Regions from separate parts of the Isoptericola sp. NPDC056573 genome, predicted to be linked through region 2. Evidence: riboswitches for the same ligand, from Rfam matches in the RefSeq annotation. Region 2 holds a riboswitch; each other region holds the start of a gene.

Region 1 (3,262 bases), on a different contig from region 2:
GAACCACTGCAGCAGCACCAGGCCCACGAAGAACGTGGGCAGCGCGACCCCGAGCGGCGGCAGCGCGGACAGCGCCTGGCGCAGGAACCGGGCCCGCGGGAAGACGCTGGCCACGGCGACCGCGGTGCCCCCGACGACGGCGACCACCAGCGCCGTGCCGGTGAGCTTGAGCGTCTCGGGCAGGGCCTGCGCGACGAGCGTGGTCGCGGGTGCGCCGCTCACGTAGGAGGTGCCGAAGTCGCCGGTCAGCGCGGCGAGCAGGGCGGCGCCGTACTGCACGAGGACCGGGCGGTCGAGCCCGTACTCGGCCCGCAGCGCGGCCAGCTGGGCCGGGTCGACCTGGTTCACCTCGCCGCCACCGGACGCGACCAGGGCGGCCGGGTCGCTGGGCAGCAGGTAGAGGACGAAGAACGCGACGGTGAAGGCCGCCCAGAGGACGAACACCCCCTGCCCGGCGCGCCGCAGCACGTAGCGGGTCATCCGGTCACTCCTCACCCGCGCCGTCGGTGACCCAGGCGTCGTAGAAGTCCAGGCGCGAGGACGCCTCGAACGTCAGGCCCTGGACGCGGTCGCTCGCGGCGATCGTGGTGGACAGCTCGTAGACGGGGATGGCGTGCCCGCGCTCGATGAGGAGCCTGGACGCCTCGGCCACGAGCTTCTTCCGCTCCTCGGGGTCGGTGGCCGCGGCGGAGTCGTCCAGGAGCTGGTCGACCTCCTCCGCGTCGCGCTGGTTGATGTTGCGCGCGTTCGCCGAGAAGATCGTGCGCAGCACGTCGGCGTCGGACCGGGTGAGGTTGTAGTAGTCGAAGTCGAAGTCGCCGGCCTCGTTCGCCGCCTCCTTCTCGGCGACGGTCACGTGCTTGAGCTGCAGGTCGACGCCGATCTGGCGCAGCTGCTGCTGCACGAGCTCGAGCGGCTCGGGCACCTGCCAGAACGTCACGGTCGTGGTGAGCGTCTGCCCGTCCTTCTCCCGGATGCCGTCGGCGCCCTCGACCCAGCCGGCGTCGTCGAGGATCTTCTTCGCGCCCTCGGGGTCGTAGGCGAGCAGGTCGTCGGCGCCCTCGAACAGCGGCGTCGAGTGGGAGAGCACGCCCGTGGCCGGCTGGTCCTGCGGCGTCAGCACCGTGTCGACGATCTGCTGGCGGTCGATCCCCTTGACGAGCGCGGTGCGCACGGCCTCGTCGGCGGCCAGCGGGCTGGACTCGTTCGGGAAGAGGTTGAACACGACGCCCGGGTTGGCGCGGTACTGCAGCCAGAACCCGTTGCCGTCGAACTGCGGCAGGTCGACGGCGTTCAGCGCGGCGGTGGCGTCGATCTGGCCGGACTGCAGGGAGCCGGTGCGCACGCCGGCCTCGGGGATGACCTTGAAGGTCACGGTGTCGAGGTAGGCCTCGCCGGTGTGCGCGTTCGCCTCCGAGCCCCAGGCGTAGTCCTTGACCTTCTCCAGGACGATCTCCTGGTCCTGGGCGTAGGTCTGCACGGCGAACGGCCCGGAGCCCACGTACTTGCCGGCGCACCGGTCCTCGGCCGAGAGCTTCGCCGAGCCGGGCGACAGCAGGCCGAGGGAGAACGTCGACGTGGCCTGGAGGAACTGCGCGCTGGGCTCGTCGAAGTCGACGGTCACGGTGTGCTCGTCCACCACGGTGGTGCCCGCGTAGCCGACCAGGTACTGCGACCCGAGCGACGCCACGGCGCCGAGGTCGACGATAGCGTCGAAGTTGGTCTTGACGGCCTCGGCGTCGATCGGGGTGCCGTCGGCGAAGGTGGCGTCGTCGCGCAGGTGGAACGTGTAGCTGGAGGCGTCGTCGTTCACCTCCCAGCTCTCGGCGAGCCAGGGCAGGATCTCGCCCGACTCCGGGTCCTGGGCGGTCAGGGAGGCGACGGTCTGCCGGGCGGCCGCGATCGCGTCGTTGTTGCCGACCTGCTGCGGGTCGATGCAGTGCGAGTCCACCGTGATGGCGAACGTCAGGTCGCCGCCGGCGACGGGCTCGGCGTCGGCCGACGCGCCGGTACCGGTCGCGTCGGCGCCGCTCGAGCAGGCGCCCAGCAGGAGGCCGGCGGCCGAGGCGGCCGCGGCCAGCCCGAGGGTCCGGCGGCGGTGGGTGCGAGGGGTGGTGGTCATCGCGTGGCGTTCCTCGTGGTCGTGGCGGGTCGTCCCGGCCCCGGCGCGCTGCCGGGACCCGGTGGACGACCGGAGCCGTGCTTACCCCGCCGCGGGCGCGGCAGGGTCAGGTCGTTCCCGGAGCACCCCGTCACGTCGAAGGGTTGCTGGCCAGCGAGCCGGGCCTGGGTGCTGGCGCTCGTCACCTGGGCGGCAGGGAAGCGGCCCGGGGCCCGCGAGTCAAGGAATGCCGTGGTCGTCTCATATCTCGGATGCCTCCCCCTCGGGCCGGGCGTCCCGCCGTGCACGCGCCCGCTGCACTAGTGCACAGCCGCCGAGCGTCCCGCGTCTGTCCAGGTCAGGGGGCGTGCGTTCCTACGGTGAACCCATGCGCTACCTGGAAGGGCCGTTCGAGCCCGTCACCGAAGAGATCACCGCCTACGGCCTGCCCGTCACCGGGCGGATCCCGGCCGAGCTGAACGGCCGCTACCTGCGCAACGGGCCCAACGCCCTGGGCGTGGAGGATCCCGGCGTACACATCTGGGGCATGGGCCAGGGCATGGTGCACGGGGTGCGGCTGCGCGACGGCCGGGCCGAGTGGTACCGCAACCGCTTCGTCCGGACGTCGGGCTTCGCGCCCATGGTCCACGTGATCGAGCACGCGCAGCGCACGTTCGCCCTGGCGGAAGGCGGCCTCCCGCCCGCGGAGCTGGACGAGGAGCTGAACACGCTGGGGTCGTGCGACCTCGGCGCCACCCCCGAGGGGTTCATGGCAGGGGCGCACTCCAAGCACGACCCGCGCACCGGGGAGCTGCACTCGCTGTCGTACATGCCGGGCCGCGACGTCGTGCAGCACATCGTGACCGACGCCGGCGGGACGGTCACCGGCACCACCTCGATCCCGATGACCCGCACGCCGTTCATGCACGACTTCGCGCTCACCGAGAGCCACGTCGTGCTCTGGGACACGCCGCTCGGCTTCGACGGCCTCGAGTGCCGCTGGCTGCCGGACCACCCGACCCGGGTGGGCGTCATGCCCCGGGCGGGAGGCGAGGTGCGCTGGTTCGACGTCGACCCCGTCCACGTCAGCCACACGCTGAACGCCTACGACGACGGCGACTCGGTGGTGGTCGACGTCATCACGGCCGACGGACCGTTCGA
Region 2 (3,262 bases):
AGGCTGCGGCGCAGCGCGGCGTCGAGGGAGCGCGGGAGGTCGGCGCCGTCGACGAGCCAGGACAGCAGCGCGGACATCGCCCACAGGTCGGCGCGGGTGTCGACCGTGCCGGGGCCGTCCTGCTCCGGCGGCCGGAACCCCTCGGTGCCGCCCGCGACGGTCAGCCCGGAGCTGCGGGCCAGGTCCTTGCTCATGCCGAGGTCGGCCAGGACGAGGCGCTCGTCCGGCCGGACGACGGCGGCGGGAACGCCCTCGACCGCGCCCTCCGGGCCGGTGCGCAGCAGCACGTTGCCGGGGCTGAGGTCCCGGTGCACGAGGCGCGCGGCGTGCACGGCCTCGACCGCGGCGGCGAGCCCCCGGGCGACGGCGAGCACGTCGGCGGGCGTCGCCGTCCACCCGTCGGCCCGCAGGGCCGCGACGCGGGCCGCAAGGGTGCCGCGGTCGGCGAGCTCGAGGACGAGGTAGGGCTGCTGGCGGTCGCTCTCGCCGATGTCGTGCACGGCGACGACGTGCGGGCTCGCCACCCGCCGCAGCGCCCGGCCCTCCGCGATGAACCGCTCGCGGACCTCCGGGTTGAGGCTGTGGTTCTCGGCCAGCACCTTCACCACGACGACGTCGTCCAGGCGCTCGTCCACGGCGCGGTGCACGGTGGCGAACGACCCGACGCCGATCACGTCGCCCACCCGGTACCGCCCGAGCAACGGCTCGGGCGCGGCCGGCGCGGCCATCAGGACAGGCTCCCGAGGGCCGCGGCCACGAGCGCGCGGCCGCGCGAGACCTGTGACTTCACGGTGCCGACGCTGCGACCCAGACGGTCGGCCACCTCCGCGTAGGGCAGGCCCTCGATGTCGCGCAGCGTCACGGGCTCGCGGTAGAGCTCGGGCAGGGCGGCGAGCGCGTCACGCACGGTGGCGCGCGTGGCGATGAGGGAGCTCATCCGTTCCGACGGCCCGACGTCGTCGTCGGGCAGGGGAGCGGTGGCGCGCTGCCGACGCAGGTGGTCGACCACCCGGTGGCGCACGATCCCGTGCACCCACGTGGTGACCCGCGACCCGCCCGCGAACGACCGGACCGACGTCGCCACGGAGACCAGCACGTCCTGGGAGACGTCGTCCACGGCGGCCTCGTCGAGCAGGGCGCCGCGCACGAAGCGCCGGACGACGCCGGACGCGTCCAGCAGCTCCACCAGCAGCTCGGTCGCGGGCGCGGAGCCCGCGGCGGCCCGCCCGCCGACGAGGTCGAGGACGTCGGCGGCGTCGTCCCCGGTCGCCGCGCGGGCGGCGAGCCCTGCGGCGTGGAGGTCGCCGCCGGCGAGGGCGCGGGCGACCAGCTCGGCCGGGGTTCCGACGGGGCTTCCGACGGGGCCTCCCGGAGGCGCGCCGGAGGCCGGAACGGTGCGATCGGGCATGCATCCAGCGTCTCACGCGACCGCATCGTGAGAAGGGGGCGGGCTCCGCTTGACCGTGTGGTGCTGCGCACGCACGATGGGCGGCAGGTCAAGAGCGCCAGCGCGAAGCCCCGGCTCGCTGGCCGGCAACCCTCCTCTCGCGGCGGGGTGCCCCGGGTGACGACCTGGCCCTGCGCCGTCCGGCGCGCGGGCAAGCGCGGGGAGCCACCTCCCCGGCACGACCGAGGAGGACCACGCATGACCACGCTCACCCCCGCGCCTGCGGTGCCCGCCGTGCGCGTCGGCGCCGTGCAGGACGTCGCACCCGTGCTGCCCGTCGTCGGCGGCGACACGCTCGTGCCGCTCGTCGACGGCCGTCAGCTGCCGTACGCCAACCTCGACGTCGCGGCGTCGGCGCCCGCCCTGCAGGCCGTGGCCGACCGGGTCGCGCGCGTGCTGCCGCTGTACGCCAGCGTCCATCGCGGCGCCGGCTACCTGTCGCAGGTCTCGACGGCCCTGTACGAGACGGCCCGCCGCACGATCGGCGCGTTCGTCGGAGCCCGCGAGGACGACCTCACGATCGTCACCCGCAACACGACGGACTCGCTCAACCTGCTCGCGGGCTGCGTGCCCGCCGACCCGGCCACCGGCGAGCCCGGCCGCGTCCTCGTGCTCGACATCGAGCACCACGCCAACCTGCTGCCCTGGCAGCGCGTCACCGACGCGACCGTCGTCGCGGGCGGCCCGTCCGTGGCCGCCACCCTCGCGGAGATCGAGGAAGAGCTGGGGTCGGCCGCTGCCGCGGGCCGCCCCTACGCCCTCCTGGCGCTCACCGGCGCGTCCAACGTGACCGGCGAGGCGCTGCCCGTGGCCGACGTCGTCGCTGCCGCGCACGGCGCCGGCGCGCGCGTCGTGCTCGACGGCGCCCAGCTGGTGCCGCACCGCCGCTTCTCGCTCGCGGAGACGGGCGTCGACTACGTCGCGTTCTCGGGCCACAAGACGTACGCGCCGTTCGGGGCCGGTGCCCTGGTCGGCCGGCGCGACTGGCTCGACGCCGGCACCCCGTACCTGGCCGGCGGCGGCGCCGTGCGCCGGGTGCGCACCACCACGACCGACTGGCACGAGGGCCCCGCCCGGCACGAGGCCGGCTCGCCCAACGTCGTGGGCGCGGTGGCGCTCGCGGCCGCGTGCGACGAGCTCGCCGCCCTCGACCCGTGGGTCGCGGCCGGGCACGAGGACGCCCTGCGACGCCGGCTCGTGGACGGGCTCGGCGAGATCGAGCGCGTCGAGGTCGTCCACGTCTGGGACGACGCCGTCGACCCGGTGGGCGTCGTGACGTTCACGGTCACCGGGTACGACCCCGGCCTCGTCGCCGCGTACCTGTCCGCCGAGCACGGCATCGGCGTGCGCGACGGCCGGTTCTGCGCCCACCCGCTGCTCGGCCGCCTCGGCTTCGACGCCGGCGCCGTCCGCGCGTCGGTGGGCCTCGGCACCGCGGGCGAGGAGGTCGAGCGGCTCGTCGCCGCCGTCCGCTCGCTCGTGACCGAGGGGCCGCAGGCGCAGTACGACGTCGTGGACGGGCTGTGGGTCGTCGTCGACGACCCGCGCCCCGTGCCCGAGGGCTCCGGCCTCGAGGGGCTGCTCGCCACCGCCGCGCTGGGCGCCGACGAGGCGTTCGGCTGCCTGCCCGACGACCTCTGAGCCGTCGGCCCCGCCCCGGGCGGACATGACGACGGGGCGCCACCGTGCGGTGGCGCCCCGTCGTGTCAGCGGGTCAGCCCTTGAACGCGTCCTTGACGTCGTCGCCCGCCTGCTTGAGGTTCGCGCTGGCCTGCTGGGCCTTGCCCTCGGCCTCTTTGCTCTCGTCGTCGGTGA
Region 3 (3,262 bases), on a different contig from region 2:
AGCTCGACGAGGCGGCGGGCGGTCTCGCGGCGCAGCGCGCCGGCCGTGACCTCCAGGTCGACGGCGTCGGTGCGCCCGGCCCAGAACGACTCGACGGCCTTCTTGAGCTCGCGGCGACGCCCGATGCGGGGGTAGCCGAGGATCGTGCCGCCGGGAAATGCCGCGGCGGGGGTGGTGCTGGTGGTGGACATGAGCACTCCAGAGTTCGGGCTCCGCTCAGACGGCGGGAGCCTGGGTCGGGATGCTCGGTACCCACGGCCTTCTGGCCAGGTCCGCGCCGTCCGACGTGACGTCGGCCGGCGCCGGTCCGCCGAGGTGGACACCCTCGAGCAGGTCCAGAGCGGGACGGTACTTGTTGAACGTGTACACGTGGATGCCGGGGGCGCCCGCGTCGAGCACGCGCTGGGCGAGCTCGACGGCGCGCGCGGTCCCGTAGGCGTGCTGCGCCTCCGGGTCCCCCGCGGCGTCGAGCGCGTCCAGCAGGTGCCGGGGCGCGCGGACGCCGGTGAGCTCCTCGACGCGACGGAGCCGGCGCGGCTCGGTCGTGGGCAGCTGCCCCGCGAGGATCGGGATCGTCACCCCGGCCGCGCGGGCCTCGGCGACGAAGTCGGTGTAGGAGTCGGCCTCGTAGAACAGCTGCGTGATGGCGAAGCTCGCCCCCGCGTCCTGCTTCTCCTTGAGGCGCCGGACCTCCTGGGCCCGGGTGGTGCCGGCCTGCACGTTGCCGTCGACGAACGTCGCGACGGCGATCGTCATCGGGCGGGCGGCGCCGCGCAGGGCGGCCCCGGGGTCGGTCGCGCAGCGCCGCGCCTCGACCTCGCGCAGCAGGTGCACGAGCTCGATCGAGGACGCGACGCCGTCGGCGGGCGGCTCCCAGTCCGGCTGGTCCTTCGGCGGGTCGCCGCGCAGGGCGAGGAACGCGCGGGTGCCGGCGTCGAGGAAGTCGTCGATGACGGCGGACACGTCCTCGCGGTGCGCGCCCACGCAGGTCAGGTGCGCCACCGGCAGGACGGGCGTGCCCTCGAGCAGGGTCGCGACGACCTGGCGGGCGGTCGCCCGGTCACCGCCGCCCGCGCCGTACGTCACGGACATGAAGTCCGGTCGTGCGGCGACGAGCCGGCGCGCCGTCTCCCAGAACTTGGGCGCGGCGTCCGGCCGGCGCGGCGGCATGAGCTCGAACGAGACCGTCGGGCGTGCCGGCAGCGCCGGGTGAACTGCCGGCTGAGCTGCCGTGGTGGGCGAAAAGGATGCCTCTGCGACCATGCGTCACTCCATCGATCCTGGCGTGAGCACCTTCGTCCTCGGGAGGCTTCCGTCGGAGAACGGGTTGCTGCGGCGTCGTCGAGCCAGGACTCTCGGCCGCTCTGGATGGCTTGTCACGCGATCGTACGCAGCATCCGCGATACGGGCGAGGATGAGACCGCCTGCTGAGACGATCGCGGATGCCGGGCGACCGGGAACGCCCTGCTCAGGGCACCAGGGGCACCAGCACGACCTTGCCGCCGGCTTGGCCGCTCTCGACCAGGGCGTGCGCACGGGGCGCGTCGGCCAGCGGGAGCACCGCGCCGACGGTGGTCACGAGGTCGCCGCGGGCGAGGGCGTCGACGGCCTCGGCGAGCTCGCCGGCGTCGCGCTCGGACCGCCAGCTGGCCTCGACGCCGAGGTCTGCCGCGGCGTCGTCGGCGATGGTGACGATGCGCTCGGTGCCGCCGCGCAGGGTGATCGAGTCGGGCAGCACGCCCGCGCCGGTGGTGTCGAGGACGGCGTCCACGCCGTCGGGGGCGAGGGCGCGGACCCGCTCCACGAGCCCTGCGCCGTAGGTGGTGGGTGTCGCGCCGAGGGCGGCGACGCGCTCCTGGTTCCGCGGCGACGCCGTACCGATCACGCGGGCGCCGCGGCGCACGGCGAGCTGGACGGCCAGCTCGCCCACCGACCCCGAGGCGCCGTGCACGAGCAGCGTCTCGCCGGGCCGGACGTCGAGGAGGCGCAGCACGCGGGTCGCGGTCTCGGCGGCGACGGGGAGCGTGACGGCGTCGGTCGCGGCGAGCCCGGCGGGCACGCGGGCGAAGACCGACGTCCGGGCGAGCTCGGCGTACCCGCCGCCGACGGCGAAGCCCACGACGCGGTCGCCGGGCGCGACGCCGGCCACGCCGTCCCCGACCTGGTCGACGACCCCCGCCACCTCCAGGCCCGGCACGACGGGCGACGTCGGCGGCGGGCCGCCGGTCGTGCCGGCGCGGGACTTCACGTCCCAGCCGTTGACGGCCGCGGCCTCGACGCGCACGCGCACCTGGCCGGGCCCGGCCTGAGGGTCGGGGGCGTCGGCGAGATGCAGCACCTCGGGGCCGCCGTGGGACTCGAACACGATCGCGCGCACGCGCCCATCCTGACCCGGCCGGCACCGTCGCGCGCGCCGCTCAGCAGCAGCGCGAGCCGGGGTTGCGGTCCTGCTCCGCGTAGTGCTCCCGCCAGAACTCGCGCTCGCCCATCGGCGCGCGGCCGGGGTGGGCCGACCGCTCGTGCGCGACGTACGTCGCGTAGGCGTCGTCGCCCATCACCTGGCGCACGTACCAGCGGAGGCTCGCCCACCCCGCCGACGTCGCCCGGGCCAGCGCCCGGGCGACGTCGTGCACCCTGCCGGTGCGGGGCTCAGTGGTGCCCGGCACCGCTGGACTCCCGCAGGCCGGCGTCGGCCCACTCCTTCTCGATCCGCTTCTCGGTCGACGAGGCGAACAGGCCGGCCGGGGCGAACCGGCGCGACGCGACGGGCGCGTCCTCGTGGTTCTCGCCGCCGCCGGTGCGGAACGCCTTGATCGTCACGACCAGCGACGCGAGGATCACGACGATCGACAGCACCACGAACACGATCGACAGGGTGCCCTGCACGAAGGTGTTGCGGACCACGGCCTCCATGGCCGCGACGTCGGGCGCGGTGCCGAACGACGTCTCGCCGGCGGCGAGCGCGTCCTTGAACGCCCGGTGCTGCGCCCAGTACCCCACCGCGGGCACGTCCGAGAAGATCTTCTCGAACGACGCCCAGATGGTGATCAGCGCGGTGAAGGCCAGCGGCAGGGCCACGATCCACAGCCACCGCCAGTACGCGCGGCCCCGCTTCGCGACGATGGCGAGCACGACGGCGAGCGCGATCGCGGCCAGCAGCTGGTTCGCGATGCCGAACAGCGGGAAGAACGTGTTGATGCCGCCGAGGGGGTCGGTGACGCCCAGATACAGGATCGTGCCCCAGCCCGCGACCATGATCGCG

Evidence for each region. A riboswitch is a leader RNA that binds a small molecule or an ion and turns the genes downstream of it on or off. The one in region 2 is predicted to bind S-adenosylmethionine.
Region 1: it holds a riboswitch for S-adenosylmethionine, as region 2 does, so the genes downstream of both, ACFQ8E_RS13985 (ABC transporter substrate-binding protein) here and ACFQ8E_RS19230 (aminotransferase class V-fold PLP-dependent enzyme) in region 2, are expected to answer to the same signal.
Region 3: it holds a riboswitch for S-adenosylmethionine, as region 2 does, so the genes downstream of both, ACFQ8E_RS12105 (methylenetetrahydrofolate reductase) here and ACFQ8E_RS19230 (aminotransferase class V-fold PLP-dependent enzyme) in region 2, are expected to answer to the same signal.

The regions. Positions count from the first base shown of each region.
Region 1 covers NZ_JBHTUY010000007.1:145,039-148,300, reverse strand. The annotation lists gene ACFQ8E_RS13990 (ABC transporter permease) at 1-480, opposite strand, end outside; gene ACFQ8E_RS13985 (ABC transporter substrate-binding protein) at 485-2,122, opposite strand; SAM riboswitch class IV at 2,195-2,308, opposite strand; gene ACFQ8E_RS13980 (carotenoid oxygenase family protein) at 2,490-3,262, shown strand, end outside.
Region 2 covers NZ_JBHTUY010000013.1:70,451-73,712, reverse strand. The annotation lists gene ACFQ8E_RS19240 (protein kinase) at 1-728, opposite strand, end outside; gene ACFQ8E_RS19235 (RNA polymerase sigma factor) at 728-1,408, opposite strand; SAM riboswitch class IV at 1,495-1,611, shown strand; gene ACFQ8E_RS19230 (aminotransferase class V-fold PLP-dependent enzyme) at 1,646-3,088, shown strand; gene ACFQ8E_RS19225 (CsbD family protein) at 3,162-3,262, opposite strand, start outside.
Region 3 covers NZ_JBHTUY010000006.1:30,418-33,679, forward strand. The annotation lists gene metE (5-methyltetrahydropteroyltriglutamate--homocysteine S-methyltransferase) at 1-191, opposite strand, end outside; gene ACFQ8E_RS12105 (methylenetetrahydrofolate reductase) at 217-1,263, opposite strand; SAM riboswitch class I at 1,269-1,375, opposite strand; gene ACFQ8E_RS12110 (NADP-dependent oxidoreductase) at 1,469-2,377, opposite strand; gene ACFQ8E_RS12115 (YbdD/YjiX family protein) at 2,418-2,666, opposite strand; gene ACFQ8E_RS12120 (carbon starvation CstA family protein) at 2,650-3,262, opposite strand, start outside.